DNA from 2 places in the Streptomyces sp. NPDC020299 genome. Region 2 is predicted to be linked to the other one. Evidence: riboswitches for the same ligand, from Rfam matches in the RefSeq annotation. Region 2 holds a riboswitch; the other holds the start of a gene.
The links. Region 2 has a riboswitch for cyclic di-AMP ahead of ACH45E_RS03410 (C40 family peptidase). Riboswitches for the same ligand answer to the same signal wherever they lie in the genome.

Region 1 (7,611 bases), on a different contig from region 2:
ACAGGCCCTAGGCCGTGATGTCCTTCGTCGTGAACCGCGCCCAGGCCGCCGAGCCGAACACCGCCGCGTACAGGGCCTGGAGACCGAGGTTCTTCACCAGGTCGTCCCAGTAGACCGGGTCACGCATCAGATCGGCGAAGGACAGCCAGTAGTGGGAGAAGAAGTACGGCTGGAGCGCGTGCAGTTGAGGTATCTGGTCGAGGATCTGGACGGTGATGAGCAGGCCGACCGTGGTCGCCATCGCCGCGACCCCGCTGTTCGTCAGCGTGGAGACGAACAGGCCGAGCGCCGCGACCCCGACCAGTGACGCGGCGACGACCAGGGCGATCAGCAGGGCGCGGCCGAGGCCGTCGGCGAAGCTGATCTGCGTACCCGAGATGGTCGTCAGATCGCCGAGCGGGAAGAGCAGCGAGCCGGTCAGGAGGGCGAAGACGGCGACCACGAAGGTGGCGACCAGACAGAAGGCCATGACCGTCGCGTACTTGGTGAGCAGCAGGCGGGTGCGGCCGGCCGGGGCGACCAGAAGGTAGCGCAGGGTTCCGGCGTTGGCCTCGCCCGCGATGGCGTCTCCCGCCACCACGCCGATCGCCATCGGCAGGAAGAACGGGAGCGTCGCTGCCAGCGCCGTGAACACCAGGAACAGCCCGTTGTTGGTGATCTGCGCGATGAACGCCGGGCCTCCGCCTCCGCCGCCCCGGCCACCGCCCGACGAGCCGCCCCCCGTCTCGATCTTCACCGCCACCCCGACCAGCACCGGCACCGCGGCCAGCACCCCGAGCAGCGCGAGCGTGCGCCAGCGCCGGAAGGTGACGGTCAGTTCGTTCCGCAGCAGGCCGAAGGTCCACAGCGGGGTGGGACGGCGTACGGCCACTGCCTCAGCCTGCGACATCGAAGCCCTCCCCGGTCAGCGCCACGAACGCGTCCTCCAGCGAGGCCCGCTCCACTCCGAAGCCGCGCACCCGCACCCCGGCCGTCACCAGCGCCGCGTTCAGCTCGGCGAGCTCACGGTCGGGCGGCTCGCCGCTCACCCGGTCCTCGGCGACGACGACGTCCGCGACCCCCTGCTCCTTCAGCACCCGGGCCGCGTCACCCGGGTCCGGCGTGACGACCACGAGCCGCCCGCGCGCCCCGGCCGCCAGGTCGGCGACCGGGCCCTGGGTGATCAGTCGGCCCTGGGCCATCACCGCCGCGTGGGTGCACACCTGCTCGATCTCGTCGAGGAGGTGGGAGGAGAGGAACACGGTCGTGCCGTCCGAGGCCAACTCCCGCACCAGTGCGCGGATCTCCCGCATGCCCTGCGGGTCGAGCCCGTTGGTCGGCTCGTCCAGGACGAGCAGTCTGCGCGGCTGGAGCAGTGCGGCGGCCAGGCCCAGGCGCTGCTTCATGCCCAGGGAGTAGGCCTTCGCCTTCTTGCCCGCGGCGGCCGTCAGGCCCACCCGGTCCAGTGCGGCCGTGACGCGGGCGCGCCGGGTGCGCGGGTCGGCGGTCGGGTCGGCGGCGTCGTACCGCAGCAGGTTGTCGCGGCCGGAGAGGAAGCCGTACAGGGCCGGTCCCTCGATGAGGGCGCCGACCTGCGGGAGCACGGTGCGCGTGGCCCGGGGCATGGGCTGCCCCAGGACGCGCGCCGTGCCGGAGGTCGGCTCGATCAGGCCCATCAGCATGCGGATGGTGGTGGTCTTCCCGGAGCCGTTCGGACCGAGGAAGCCGAAGACGCTGCCCGCCGGGACGGTCAGGTCGAGACCGTCGACGGCGAGCTGTCCGCCGCGGTAGCGCTTGGTGAGCGCGCGGGTGTGGATGACGCTGTCATCCGCGTCCCGCACGGCCGGCTCCGTGGCGGACGTTTCGTCCATCGGCTCCCCTGTTTCGTCATACGTACGTAGGCACGCAGGTACGCAGGTATGTCCGCGCGTGTTGCGCGGCCGGCGTCTACCGTGCCGCGTCGGCCGCCTTCACCAGCGCGTTCTTGGTCACGGTGCCGACGTAGACCTTGCCGTCGTCCGTGATCAGGGCGTTGACCAGGCGGGTGGAGAACACCGTGCCCTTGCCGAACTTGCCGGTCACGTGGTCGCCGAGCGAGCCGAGGAAGCCGCCCATGTCCCCGCCGCCCTTACCGGTCGGCAGGCCGCCCTCGCTGCCGGAGTCGAAGGTGGCGATCGAGTTCCAGCCCTTGCCGAGGACGTCGAAGCCGCCGCGGCCCTTGGCGAGGTCCTCGTGGGACTTCGGGGCGCGCTTCCCGGGCGCCTTGGCCGCGTCCGGAGCCTTGGCCGCGTCGTCCCCCTCGGTGACCTTCGCGCCCTTCGGCGGGGTGAAGTCGAAGGTCGAGGCGGCCGGCTTGGCGAAGCTGACCTGGGTGAAACCCGCGTCCACGACGGCGGCGCCGCCGCTCGACGGGGTCAGGGTGAACTTCAGCGGCGTCCCCGTCTTCGCGTCCACGGCGATGCTGATCGCACCCACCGTGGTGCCGGACTGCTTGGGCTTGATGAGCAGCTTGTAGGCGTCCCGGCCGGCGACCTGGACGGTGCCGTCGACGGTCACGGACGTGGTGTCGTCGACGGACTTCAGGGCCTCGTCGGCGAAGTCCTTCGGCGTGGCGGGGGTCTTCTCCCGCTGCTGCCTGCCGTCCTGGTCCGCGGTGCCGTGGTACACCTCGTTGGACTTGCTGTCGTAGCCCCAGACGTCCTTGCCGTCGTGGATGAGGCTGTACTCGGCGGCGCTCTCCATCAGCGAGACCTTCTGGCGGTCCGGGCCGTCGGCCGCCACGCGCAGCGTGTGACTGCCCGAGAGCAGTTCGGTGAGCTTGGACTTCGGGTCCGCCGACGAGCCGTCGCCGCCCCTGCCGGCCCCGGACAGCAGGCTGCTCTCCAGCCCGCCGAGATTCGGCAGGCCGAGGTTGGTGCTGAACCGCACCGTGCCGGACAGCTGCTGCACGTCCGACGCGGCGATCTTGTTTATGAGCTGCTGTGCGCTGATCTTCGGCAGGTCGGGGTCGCCGGAGTCGGCGAGCGCCGGGACCAGCCCGATGGTCGCCGCCGCCACCCCCACCACCGCGACCGGTACGACGTACCGGGCCGCCTTGCGGCGTCCGTGGGCCGTGTCGGTGTCGGCCATGCTGTCGTCGGACGCGGTGTCGCCGGACGTGGTGTCGTCGGATCCGTACGGTGCCATGTGTGCCTTACCTCCGTCGTCGGCGGCGGCTGCCCTCACCCTCGTCAACCCTGAGCCGCCATTCTCACCCGAATCGGTGAGGAGTGGTGATTTCCGTGGTTTCCATCTCACCAAATCGGCCGTGAGGATGCGTCAGACCCGGGAGGCAACTCGATGTACGCCTGCGGTATGACACGGGGAAGCGGGATGTCCTCCGACCCGTAGGGGTCGTACCGGATCGCGCCAGGCGAATCCGGGCACTAGCCGGCCCGGTGCACCACCGCGTCGCACAGCTGCAGGAGCGCCGCCTTGGCGTCGCACTCCCGTAGCGGCGCCAACGCCGCCCGCGCGTCCTCCGCGTAGCGCACGGTGTCCCGGCGGGCCTGCTCCAGCGCCGGGTGGGCGCGCAGCGCGGCCAGCGCCTCGGCGTGCCGGGCGTCGTCGGTCAGGTCGGAGTCGAGCAGGTCGCACAGGGCGATGTCCTCGGCCAGCCCCAGCCGGGCCGCCCGCTCCCTGAGCCGCAGCACGGGCAGGGTCGGGATGCCCTCTCGCAGGTCGGTGCCCGGGGTCTTGCCGGACTCGTGGGAGTCGGAGGCGATGTCCAGCACGTCGTCGGCGAGCTGGAAGGCGACGCCGAGCCGCTCGCCGTACTGGGTGAGGACGTCCACGACCGTCTCGTCGGCCCCGGACATCATGGCGCCGAAGCGGCAGGAGACCGCCACCAGCGATCCGGTCTTGCCGCCGAGGACGTCCAGGTAGTGCTCGACCGGGTCGCGGCCGTCCTGCGGCCCCGCCGTTTCCAGGATCTGCCCGGTGACCAGCCGCTCGAACGCCAGGGCCTGTACCCGTACGGCCTCGGGGCCGAGGTCGGCGAGGATCTGGGAGGCGCGGGCGAAGAGGAAGTCGCCGGTGAGGACGGCGACGGAGTTGCCCCAGCGGGTGTTCGCGCTGTCCACTCCGCGGCGCACCGCGGCCTCGTCCATGACGTCGTCGTGGTAGAGCGTCGCGAGGTGGGTGAGCTCGACGACGACGGCCGAGGGCACGATCCCCGGCGCGTACGGGTCCCCGAACTGCGCCGCGAGCATCACGAGCAGCGGCCGGAACCGCTTCCCGCCCGCGCGCACGAGGTGCTGCGCGGCCTCGGTGATGAAGGGGACCTCACTCTTGGTGGCTTCGAGCAGTCCCTCCTCGACAGCCGCCATTCCGGCCTGGACATCGGCTTCCAGAGCCTGGTCCCGCACGCTAAGCCCGAACGGCCCGACGACGGTCACGAGGGGTCTCCTGTCTGCTGGTGCCTGCTGGCGATCACACGGTTTGTCGATAGGTCGCTGCCCTCACTCAAGTCAGCGTATCCGGTCAGCTTTCGATCACCGAGGGCGCCCACTGTTACAGGCCGGGCGCTATCGGATCACGCCCGTTATGTTTTCGATCGGTCGATAAGCACAGATATTTATCGACTTACACGGAAGTACGACATGACTGCGCCGCTTGGAGCAGTTGGCCTTCCACTCCCTCACCCGATGCGCTACCCGATGCGGCGCCCCTCATGTCCTATTTGCCGTAAATGCTATTCCGTGAATTGGGTCACTTCGGCCGATCGGGACACCCCACCGCCCGGCACCGGCACACCGCTTGCCGCCATTGGGCAGTTGAGGGTTGGCAGACGCAAAGGATCAAGCGCCTCATACGCCTCACAACAAGGTCAACTAGGACTTTATGTGAATCCGGCGCTTGTTCAGGACATGTGCTCTCGCATACGTTCCCGGCCGTCGGGCGGAACGCCGAATCCTGCCGCCGCCCGTCACACCCATCGACGAACTCATTCACGACGGCAGGAGCGGGGGACCCAGGTTTGCCGCCGGTACGGGCGACACCCGTCGTCCCGGAACGGCTAGGGGTGAAGCCGCACCGCCTTCGGGCGGCGCGGCCGGGCACCTCCCAGCCCGAACCCGACAGCTCACCTCGCAGGCGACGGAGAGGAACTCAGCCATGTCTGCTGCCGCTCAGCACCGTGCCCCCTTCGCCCGCCTCGCCCGCAAGCTCGCCGTCGCCGGTACCGGTGCCGCCGTGCTCGCCCTCCCGCTGATCGGCGCGACCAGCGCCTCCGCGGCCACCACCACGAGCGCCCCCAAGGCCGCCCCCGCGGCCGCCACCACGCTCCCGTACGCGAACAACCTCGACGGCTGGATCCGCGAGTCGCTCGCGATCATGGCGCAGAAGGGCATCCCGGGCTCGTACAACGGCATCTACCGCAACGTGATGCGCGAGTCGTCGGGCAACCCGGTGGCCATCAACCTCTGGGACTCCAACGCGGCCGCCGGTATCCCGTCCAAGGGCCTGCTCCAGGTCATCGACCCCACGTTCGCCAGCTACCACGTGGCCGGCACCTCGTACAACATCTACGACCCGGTCGCCAACATCACGGCCGCCTGCAACTACGCCGCCCACCGCTACGGCTCGATCGACAACGTGTTCGGCGCGTACTGACCGCTCCGCTCCCTTGAGGGAGCGAGCCCCGCTCAGGGAAAGAGTCTTTCGAGGACGACGGCGATGCCGTCGTCCTCGTTCGACAGAGTGATCTCGTCGGCCACCGCCTTCAGCTCGGGGTGGGCGCCGGCCATCGCCACACCGTGGGCGGCCCAGTCGAACATCGGGATGTCGTTGGGCATGTCCCCGAAGGCAAGGGCCCGTTCGGCGCTCAGCCCGAGGTGGTCGGCGGCCAGCGCCAGCCCGGTGGCCTTGTTGACGCCGCACGGCTGGAGCTCGACGGTCCCCGGCCCCGACATGGTGACCGTCGCCAGCGAACCCACGGCCGCGCGGGCCGTGGCGGCCAACTCGTCGTCGGACAGGGCGTGATGCCGCAGCAGGACCTTGCTGATCGGCTCGCACCACAGGTCGTCGCGCCGCCGGACCCGTACGGCGGGCAGTGTGGGGTGGGGCATCAGGTAGCCGGGTTCGACGAGGGTGAGCCCGTCCACCCCGTCCTGGTCGACGGCCGCGTACACCTCCCCCACCTCGGCCTCGATCTTGCCGAGCGCGGTCTCCGCCAGCTCCCGGTCCAGGGTGACCGACCACAGCAGGCGGTGGGCGCCGGCGTCGTACACCTGCGCGCCCTGTCCGCACACCGCGAGACCCGTGCAGCCGAGGTCGTCGAGCAGCGGCCGCACCCGCGGCGCCGGGCGCCCGGTCACCACGAGGTGCCGGGCACCCGCTCTCCCGGCCCTGGCGAGGGCGGCGCGGGAGCGGTCGGAGACGGTGTCGTCGCCTCGCAGGAGCGTTCCGTCGAGATCCGTCGCGACGAGCGAATACGCAGGGCAGGTCAGGGGGGAATATGCGGGGGGTGCGGCCATGATCAGAGAATACGGACACCGCACCCCCACGACTCACCGCTGTTTCCAGCCCCAAGTGGCGCCCGCGGGCTCCTTGATGGCGATTTGACGACGATGTCGAGACGTGTGACGAGACGTGCGTCGGGACGTGTGGCGCAGCCCGTCAGCCGTGTGCCGCCGCGAGGTGCTTGGCCAGACGCGGCGAGGCGAACTCGGTGCCGCAGACGAAGCGCATCACCGGGCCGTACGACGACGCCGCCGGAAGACCGGTGAAGTACAGCCCCGGGACGGAGGAGACGTATCCCGCACTCAGCCGGGGCGCGCCCCGGCTCACCGTGAGCCGGGTGCGCAGCTCATGGCCGAGGAAGTCCATGGCCGCGATGTCCACGCGGTAGCCGGTGGCCGCGATGACGTGGTCGGCGGGGAGCTGGTTGGCCTGCCCGGCGTGGGTGCGGACGGTGAGGACCGGGCTGCCGTCGAAGACGTCCGCGCCGGCCAGCCGCTCGATCTCCTCCACCCCGACCTTGCCCTCGAACCGGTCGCGCAGCCACCAGGCGCCGAGCGGGCCGAGGACGCGGCGGACCAGGTAGTGGCGGGTGCGGGCCGGGAGGTAGCGGTAGGGGTGCGGGTAGTAGCTCAGCGCCCAGAGGGACCAGGCGCGGCCGAAGGGCGACTCGGGGCGCAGCCTCGGCTGGTTCCAGGGCGGGGCCCCGAAGGCGACCCGGCCGCGGCCCCGCGACACCACCCGTACCCGGGCGCCGGCCTCCGCGGCCAGGGCCGCCGTCTCCAGCGCGGACTGGCCGGCGCCGACGACGATCAGTTCCTTGCCGGAGAACCGGGTCAGGTCGTGGTGCTGGGAGCTGTGGGAGACCGGGCCGGTGAGGCTGGGTCCGTCGGGCGCCGCCGACGCCAGCTCGGCCGGGAGGTGGGCCAGTCCGGACAGGCCGGTGGCGACCACCACCGCGCGCGCGGTGAACGACTCACCGGAGTCCAGTTTGAGTTCGAAGCCGCCGCCGGCGCCCCGGTCCACGGACACCACCCGCACCCGCTCCAGGTCGGGCAGCAGCCTCTGCTGGAACCACTCGCCGTAGGCGATGAAGGTCTCGACCGGGATGATGTCCTCGTCGGTGACCAGCCG
Region 2 (7,611 bases):
CGTGCCCTCCATCGGGATCAGGAAGTTCACCGGCACGGAGTCCGGGTCCAGCTCGCGCAGCGAGAAGACGACGTCGACCAGGTCCTCGTCGCTCTCGCCCATGCCCGCGATGAGACCCGAACAGGCGGACAGCCCGGCGGCGTGCGCCTTCTGCACCGTGTCCACCCGGTCGGCGTACGTGTGCGTGGTCGTGATGTCCGCGTACGTCCCCTCGGAGGTGTTGAGGTTGTGGTTGTACGCGTCCGCGCCGGCCTCGCGCAGCCGCTCGGCCTGGCCGTCGGAGAGCAGACCGAGGCAGGCGCACACCTCGACCTCCTCGTTCTGCTCCTTGATCGTCCTGATCGTCTCGGAGACCCGGTCCACGTCCCGGTCCGTCGGACCGCGCCCGCTGGCCACCAGGCAGACCCGCTTGGCACCCCCGGCCAGGCCCGCGGCGGCGGCCTGGGAGGCCTGGTCGGGCTTGAGCCAGGTGTACTTCAGGATCTCGGCCTTGGAGCCGAGCCGCTGGGAGCAGTAGGAGCAGTCCTCGGGGCACAAGCCGGACTTGAGGTTCACCAGGTAGTTAAGTTTCACGCGCCGGCCGAACCAGTGCCGGCGCACCTTGCCGGCCGCGGCCACCACATCGAGTACGTCTTCGTCGGAGGTGGCCAGTACGGCGAGCGCTTCCTCGCGGGTCGGCAGCTCGCGCCGAAGCCCCTTGTCCACCAGCGTGTTCAGCAGGTCCATGAGGTCCGATCCTGTCCTACGTGACTGCTCCGGGCCAAGGAGAGTTTGCACAACGGAGACGGCTTGGCCGTGTGGGTATTGCCACACCCTGGGCGGCTGGGCGTCCGGTTAGTGTCTGTCCACTGCCTACAAAATCCCCGGAGGAGCCATGGCGTTCGGCTGGATCGACGACCAGGCGGAGCAGCGCCGCCGCGCCGGACTGGTACGGACCCTCCGGCCCCGGGTCGCCGGCTCACCGCTCCTCGACCTCGCGAGCAACGACTACCTGGGCCTGGCCCGCCATCCCGAGGTGACCGAGGGGGCCGCGAGTGCCGCCCGGACCTGGGGTGGCGGCTCCACCGGCTCCCGGCTGGTGACCGGCACCACGGAACTGCACACCGAGCTCGAGCGCGAGCTGGCCGGGTTCTGCGGCTTCGAGGCGGCCCTGGTGTTCTCCTCCGGCTACGCCGCCAACCTCGCGGCCGTCACCACGCTCGGGCCGCACGGCTCCCTGATCGTCTCCGACGCGGGCAACCACGCGTCCCTCATCGACGGCTGCCGGCTGGCCCGCGGCACGACCCAGGTCGTCGGGCACGCCGACCCGGAGGCGGTCCGCAAGGCCCTGGACACGCACGAGGGGGCCGCGGTCGCCGTCTCCGACACGGTGTTCTCCGTCGACGGGGACGCGGCGCCGCTGGCCGCGCTCGCCGAGGCGTGCCGGGCGCACGGCGCCGGGCTGGTCCTCGACGACGCCCATGGCCTGGGCGTCCTGGGCGACGGCGGCCGGGGAGCCCCGTACGCGGCCGGGCTCGCCGGGGCCGAGGACGTGGTCGTCACGGTCACCCTGTCCAAATCGCTGGGCAGTCAGGGCGGTGCCGTCCTCGGACCGGCCCGGGTGATCGACCACCTGGTCAACGCGGCACGAACGTTCATCTTCGACACGGGTCTCGCTCCCGCCGCGGCGGGAGCGGCCCTGGCGGCCCTCAGGCTGCTGCGCCGTGAGCCGGAACGGGCCAAGAGGGCGCGTGAGGTGGCCGCGGAACTGCACGCGCGCCTGACGGCCGCGGGCCTTGAGGCGGTGCGCCCGGACGCCGCGGTCGTCTCCGTGCGTGCCCCGTCCCCGGAGGGGGCCCTGCGCTGGGCGGCCGACTGCCGGGCGGCAGGCCTGGCCGTGGGCTGCTTCCGTCCTCCTTCCGTGCCCGACGGCATCTCACGGCTCAGGCTGACCGCCCGAGCGGACCTCTCCGGGGCCGAGATCGAACGCGCTGTACGAGTGATCGGCGAGACGCGACCATGAGTCGGCGTGACACGGCCGTGCGCCGCCTGGACGGAAACTGATCAGCGGAGCGCGGCGAGGAACCCCGCCCAGCTCCCGGGGGAGAAGAGCAGCGCGGGGCCGGCCGGGTCCTTGGAGTCGCGTACGGCGAGCAGTCCGGTCCAGGGACCGGAGTGCGGCCTCGCCGTCTCCACACAGTTGTTCGCTCCGGTGCTGTAGCTGCTGCGCAGCCACCCCACGTCGTGCAGGTCGGTGCTGGAAGGTACGTTCCGAGGCAGTGCAGACATGGTGCCTCCTTACGCGCCGTCAATTGTCCCGGCGATGTAATCCAACGAGTCCTCGGGTGAAAGGGCTTGGACCTGAAGGGAGTTGAAGGCCTCTGAGTAGGCCCGGAGGTCTTCTTTCCGCTCGAGGTAGAGGCTACTCGTCAAGTGGTCGAGAACAACCACGTCCAGATCAGAAGTGCGCGGAAATGAGAAGATAACGAAAGGGCCGGTGATACCGATATGCGCCCCGGCGGAGAAGGGCAACACCTGGAGGCGCACCTGCGGCAGACGCGCCGCCTCGGCGAGCCGCTCAAGCTGCCGCGCCATCACATCCGGTCCGCCGACCTCCCGCCGCAGCACCCCCTCGTCCAGGACGGCGCTGAGCTCCAGCGGCGGATCCGACCGCAGCACGTCCTGCCTGGCCAGCCGCACCTCCACCAGCGCGTCCAGCCGCTCCTCGGTGTCGTCGGTGTCGTCGGGGCTCCCGCTCACGGCCGCCCGGGTGACGGCACGGGCGTACTCCGGCGTCTGCAGCAGCCCAGGGACCACCGATGTCTCCAGGGTGCGCATCCCGCTCGCCTGCGACTCCAGGCTGATGAAGTCACGGTAGGTGGGTGGCAGCACCCCCCGGTAGGCGTGCCACCAGTGGTGCCGGCCGCCGCCTTCGTCCGATCCCGCCAGCACCATCAGCAACTCACGCAGTTGGCGGTCCGTCACCCCGTAGGCGTCCAGGAGTAACCGCACATCGGCCGATTTCACCCCGCTGGCGCCCGTCTCGATCCGGCTCACCTTCGACTGGTGCCAGCCCACCAGACGGGCGGCCTCACCGCTGGTGAGGCCCGCGCCGGTGCGCAGCGTGCGCAGTTCGTCGCCCAGTTTCCGGCGGCGCACCGCGGGACCGTTCTGCATGGGCCACTCCTTACTCGCCATTACTCCTTACGTGCCGCTCGAATACGGTCTGCCGTCGCAGAGTTCACCGCTTCGAGCGACAGATATATGCATATCCTGGTGGATCCCACCCGCTGACCGGCGTGCTGATGGCAGTCTGGCGATGAAGCACCAGTCCGGGACCGTACTCGAACCATCCGCTCCGTGTCGGACTCCGGTCCCGTGGGAAAGGGGCGACGTCGCCATGGCAGACCATCTGGAAGCATCCGTCACTCTGCCGAGCGATCCCGCCTCGGTCGCCGCGGCCCGCACCTATGTCGTGGGCACCCTCGCGGAGTGGGGCCTGCCGTCGGACACCGACACGGCCGACACCGTCCGGCTCATCGTCTCCGAACTCGCCACCAACGCCGTGCAGCACACCTTCGGGCAGTCACCCACCTTCACGGTGGACCTCGCGCTCGACCGTGACGAGCACCTGCGCATCGGTGTCACCGACAGCCATCCCCGTCTCCCGAGGAGACTCCCCGCGGCCGTGCAGCAGGACAACGGCCGCGGCCTGGTCATCATCCGCTGGCTGACTGTCGAGTGCGGCGGCCGGCTCAGGGTGCGGCGCACCCGCGAGGGGGGCAAGACCGTCCTCATCGAGCTGCCGTGGTCGGTACCGGCCCGGCCGGTCACGACAACGGGGCAGCAGGAGCCTTAGGGCCTGTCTGACAATTCCCGTCGTCCGCCCGAAGGGCGGGCCCCGCGGCGGCGATGGGGGTCCCCCCGCGCGAGCGCGTTCGAGCGTGGGGGAGCGTGCGATCGCAAGGCGCCGGAGCGCCCTCGTGGCGGAGCCACGTGGGTGGTTCGGCAACGCGGCATGGGGGTCCCCCCGCGCGAGCGAAGCCGAGCGTGGGGGAGTGCGTGCCAGACGCCGCGGGGCAGGCGGGAATTGTCAGACAGGCCCTAGGGGCGGTGCGGGGCTGTCCGGTCCCGCACCGCCCCTGAGAGGGCGCCTCACGGCCGAGCACGGCTCCGGGGTGGCCCTGTACCCGGAGCCGCGCGAGGCGTGACGGCCGGTCAGCTGACGCGGCCGTACCAGACGCTCCGCGTCCAGATCTTCTGCAGCTTCACCACGTCGCCCGTCTTGGGGGCGTGCCAGATCTTCCCCTTTCCGGCGTAGATGCCGACGTGGTAGACGTTCGACCCCGAATGGAAGAAGACCAGGTCTCCGGCCTTGCGGTTGCCGGCCGAGATGTGGTGGGTCTTGTTGTACTGCTGGGCGGCCGTCCGCGGCAGGGTCTTGCCCGCCTTCTTGAACGAGTACAGCGTGAGCCCCGAGCAGTCGAACCTGCGCGGCCCGGTGGCGCCCCACTTGTACGGGGAGCCCTTCTTGGACGCCGCGATCTGGAGTGCCTTCGTCGCCGGAGTCGCGGCGGCGGCGTCGGGGGCGACACCGGGTACCGCTATCGAGCCGCCGACGGCGGCGATGGCGAAGGCCGAGGCCGTACCGGCCCGGACCATGAGCGACGGGACACGATTGAGCGCAGTCATGCGCAACCCTTCGTCAGCCGCCTGTGAAGGATGACCTGTCGGATTCGGGCTGGCGAAGTTGCCCGGCCGCGTTGCCGCGGCTTCACCCCAAGGGCTGCTCGGAAGCGAACGGATGTCCGCTCCGGCGACCCGTCTTGCTCGGGTCCTCCACTCCTGCCGATCCACTCCTGTCGACCGGTCATCCGGGCGGCGGCAGGACTCGGCGTCCGCTCGGATCGCCCCGCCGTTGTGGCGGGGGCTTGTCGTCAGACAGGGATCTTCGCCCACAACTGTCTGAAAATCCCAACGGAACCAGGGATTTGTGGTGTTACTCACCACTCGCCCGTTCGGGTGGACAGGTGTGTGCTCGAGCCGCTGACGGGACAGCCGCGCACCCTCCGACCAGGGCAGAAGCCTCTCCCGGCGGTCATCGCCCGGGCGGTTCGCGCAACTTCGGAGACCCTGGAAAAGGATGCGCTGCTACTCCGAACGTGGGTACGTCTTTTGGGCCGTTTCGACTCAGACCCGAGCCCGCAAGCGTCAACCGGCGCCGTCCGGGGGCACGGTGACGCGCGCGGTACGGCGCTCGCCGTCCAGCACCCTGAGCGCCCGGGCCAGGGTGGCCGCGTGCAGCTCCGTCTCGCCCCGCTGGTGCATCAGCGTCAGCGCGTCGCACAGTTCCACCGCCTTGCGCACCAGCGCCTGGGCGGCCCGCAGTCCACGGTAGGTGTCACCGTGCTGCGCCGGGTTGATACGCCCCAGCAGGTCGACCACGTCCAGGTAACGGTCGATCAACTCGCCCTCGGCGCGGGTCAGGGCCGGCAGCGGCGGCAGTTCCGGTGGCAGCATCGGCGGCTCACCCCGCGTCCGGAGCGGCGGTGTGCGACGCCCTGCGGCTGGGGATGATTCCGTCCACCAGCCCGTACTCCAACGCGCCCCGGGCGTCCAGCATCAGGTCCCGCTCGAGGTCGGCGTGGACCTGGTCCGGGGTGCGGCCGGTGTGGTGAACGAGCATCCCCTCCAGCAGGCCGCGCATCCGGGTCAGCTCCTCCGCCTGGATGAACAGATCGCTCGGCTGACCCTGCGTCGGCTCGGGCAGCGCCGGCTGCCGGAGCACCAGCCGCGCGCCCGGCAGCGCGAACCGCTTGCCCGGCGTACCGGCCGCGAGCAGCACCGCGGCGGACGACACCGCCTGCCCCAGGCAGATCGTCTGCACGTCGCAGCTGATGTACCGCAGGGTGTCGTAGATCGCCGTCATCGCGCTGAACGTGCCGCCGGGGGAGTTGATGTACAGCGAGATGTCCCGGTCGGGGGCGTCGTGCTCCAGATGCATGAACTGCGCCATGACGTCGTTGGCCGAGGCGTCGTCGACCGGTGTCCCGAGGAAGACGATCCGCCCCTCCAGCAGCTTCGAGTACGGATCGAGCGTGCGGTGACCGGTGCTCGTGCGCTCGGTGAACTCGGGCAGGACGTGGCGGGCGAACGGTCGGGTCATGGCATACCCCTCCTCACGGCAGAGCCGTCTCCGATGGATCGGCATCTGTAAAAAATGTACAGGATGTACGTAACGTTATGATGGGGGTACGCTCTAATGATCCACATATCACAGCAGGTCAGACCGTGTTTACGCTGATCGTGAAGCAGGTTTCTCTCACGACCATCAGGTATGTTCAGGCAGCCGCGTCGTCCTCGAAGCCGAGCAGAACCATGAGGTGATCCGAGGCGGCGCGCAGGTCCTCGGGGCTCGGATGGACATGGACGCGCTTCGTGAACGACGCGCTCGCGTTGTCGTATGTCGAGGTGGGCGATGGCGTCCGGGTCGGTGATCGGCGGTGGCAGGGGGTGCAGCGGGCGGGCGTCTGCGATGCCTTGGTGGGGCCGGTGGGAGTTGTAGGGCTGTTCGAACTCGCGCAGGGCGTGGAGCAGGTGGCGCTGGTTCCAGACCAGGGCCACTCCAGTCGGGTTCGGCGCTCGAGGACACGACAGCCGGGGGAGGTCTCCTTCGGCGGGTAACGAGTAGGGGGACATAGAGGGCATGCCAGTGATGGCTCCTACTCCTGGCTTGATGCGCGTGTGCTTCGTGCACAGGGGAGCAGGGAGAAAGAGGCAGAGAAGCCGTCGGTTCAGGCGGTGCCGACGGTCCAGGACGAGACCACGGCGAGGGCCTGCGACGGGTTGAGGCGGGGATCACAGAAGGATGTGTAGCGGTCCCCGACGGAGTCGAGATCGGCCTCGGTGAAGGCGCACTCGGTGACGTCGTCCGGCGTCGTCTCCAGGTGCAGTCCGCCGGCGACGCCGCCGCCGGCGCGCACGGCCTGGACGAAGCGGGACACCTCAAGCGAGACGGTCTCCACGAGCCGTGTCTTGTAACCGCCGGGCGCAGTGACGGTGTTGCCGTGCACGGGGTCGCTGAGCCAGATGACGGGGTGACCCGCGCCGCGTACGGCTTCCACGAGGCGGGGCAGCCGGTCGCTGACAGCGTCGGCTCCCATCCGTGCGATGAGGGTGAGCCGCCCGGGGTCGCGCCACGGGTCGAGCTTCTCGCACAGGGCGAGCAGTTCGTCGGGCTCCATGGTGGGGCCGACCTTGCACGCCACGGGGTTGCTCACCTCGGCGAGCAGGGCAACGTGGGCGCCGTCGACCTGGCGGGTGCGCTCGCCGATCCACGGCCAGTGGGTCGAGCCCAAGAACATCCGGCCCTTGTCGTCCATGCGCAGCATGGGTATCTCGTAGTCCAGCAGCAGTGCCTCATGGCTGGTCCACACCAGCGCCTCCACGACCTCGCGCCCTGCGGCGCGGTCGCGCCAGCCCAGGTGCTCGACGATGTCACAGGCGGCCATGTAGCCGGTGAGGATGCGCAGTGGATCGGGCCGGCGCCTTTCGGGGTCGGGCTCCGGGCCGTTGACCATGTGTCCCCGGAAAACAGGGAGTTCGGCGCCGTCGATCACTTCGGTGGGCTTG

Region 1: another riboswitch for cyclic di-AMP. It lies ahead of ACH45E_RS36160 (transglycosylase SLT domain-containing protein); the one in region 2 lies ahead of ACH45E_RS03410 (C40 family peptidase).

What each region holds. Positions count from the first base shown of each region.
Region 1 is NZ_JBIRWL010000019.1:6,100-13,710, forward strand. It holds gene ACH45E_RS36140 (ABC transporter permease) at 8-889, opposite strand; gene ACH45E_RS36145 (ABC transporter ATP-binding protein) at 876-1,850, opposite strand; gene ACH45E_RS36150 (outer-membrane lipoprotein carrier protein LolA) at 1,927-3,165, opposite strand; gene ACH45E_RS36155 (polyprenyl synthetase family protein) at 3,405-4,415, opposite strand; cyclic di-AMP (ydaO/yuaA leader) riboswitch at 4,946-5,128, shown strand; gene ACH45E_RS36160 (transglycosylase SLT domain-containing protein) at 5,134-5,631, shown strand; gene ACH45E_RS36165 (HAD family hydrolase) at 5,664-6,494, opposite strand; gene ACH45E_RS36170 (FAD-dependent oxidoreductase) at 6,637-7,611, opposite strand, start outside.
Region 2 is NZ_JBIRWL010000001.1:722,387-729,997, reverse strand. It holds gene bioB (biotin synthase BioB) at 1-726, opposite strand, end outside; gene ACH45E_RS03430 (8-amino-7-oxononanoate synthase) at 875-2,002, shown strand; gene ACH45E_RS03425 (DUF397 domain-containing protein) at 2,044-2,268, opposite strand; gene ACH45E_RS03420 (helix-turn-helix transcriptional regulator) at 2,278-3,156, opposite strand; gene ACH45E_RS03415 (ATP-binding protein) at 3,380-3,838, shown strand; gene ACH45E_RS03410 (C40 family peptidase) at 4,198-4,671, opposite strand; cyclic di-AMP (ydaO/yuaA leader) riboswitch at 4,675-4,886, opposite strand; gene ACH45E_RS03405 (hypothetical protein) at 5,191-5,499, opposite strand; gene ACH45E_RS03400 (ATP-dependent Clp protease proteolytic subunit) at 5,507-6,145, opposite strand; gene ACH45E_RS03395 (3-deoxy-7-phosphoheptulonate synthase) at 6,774-7,611, opposite strand, start outside.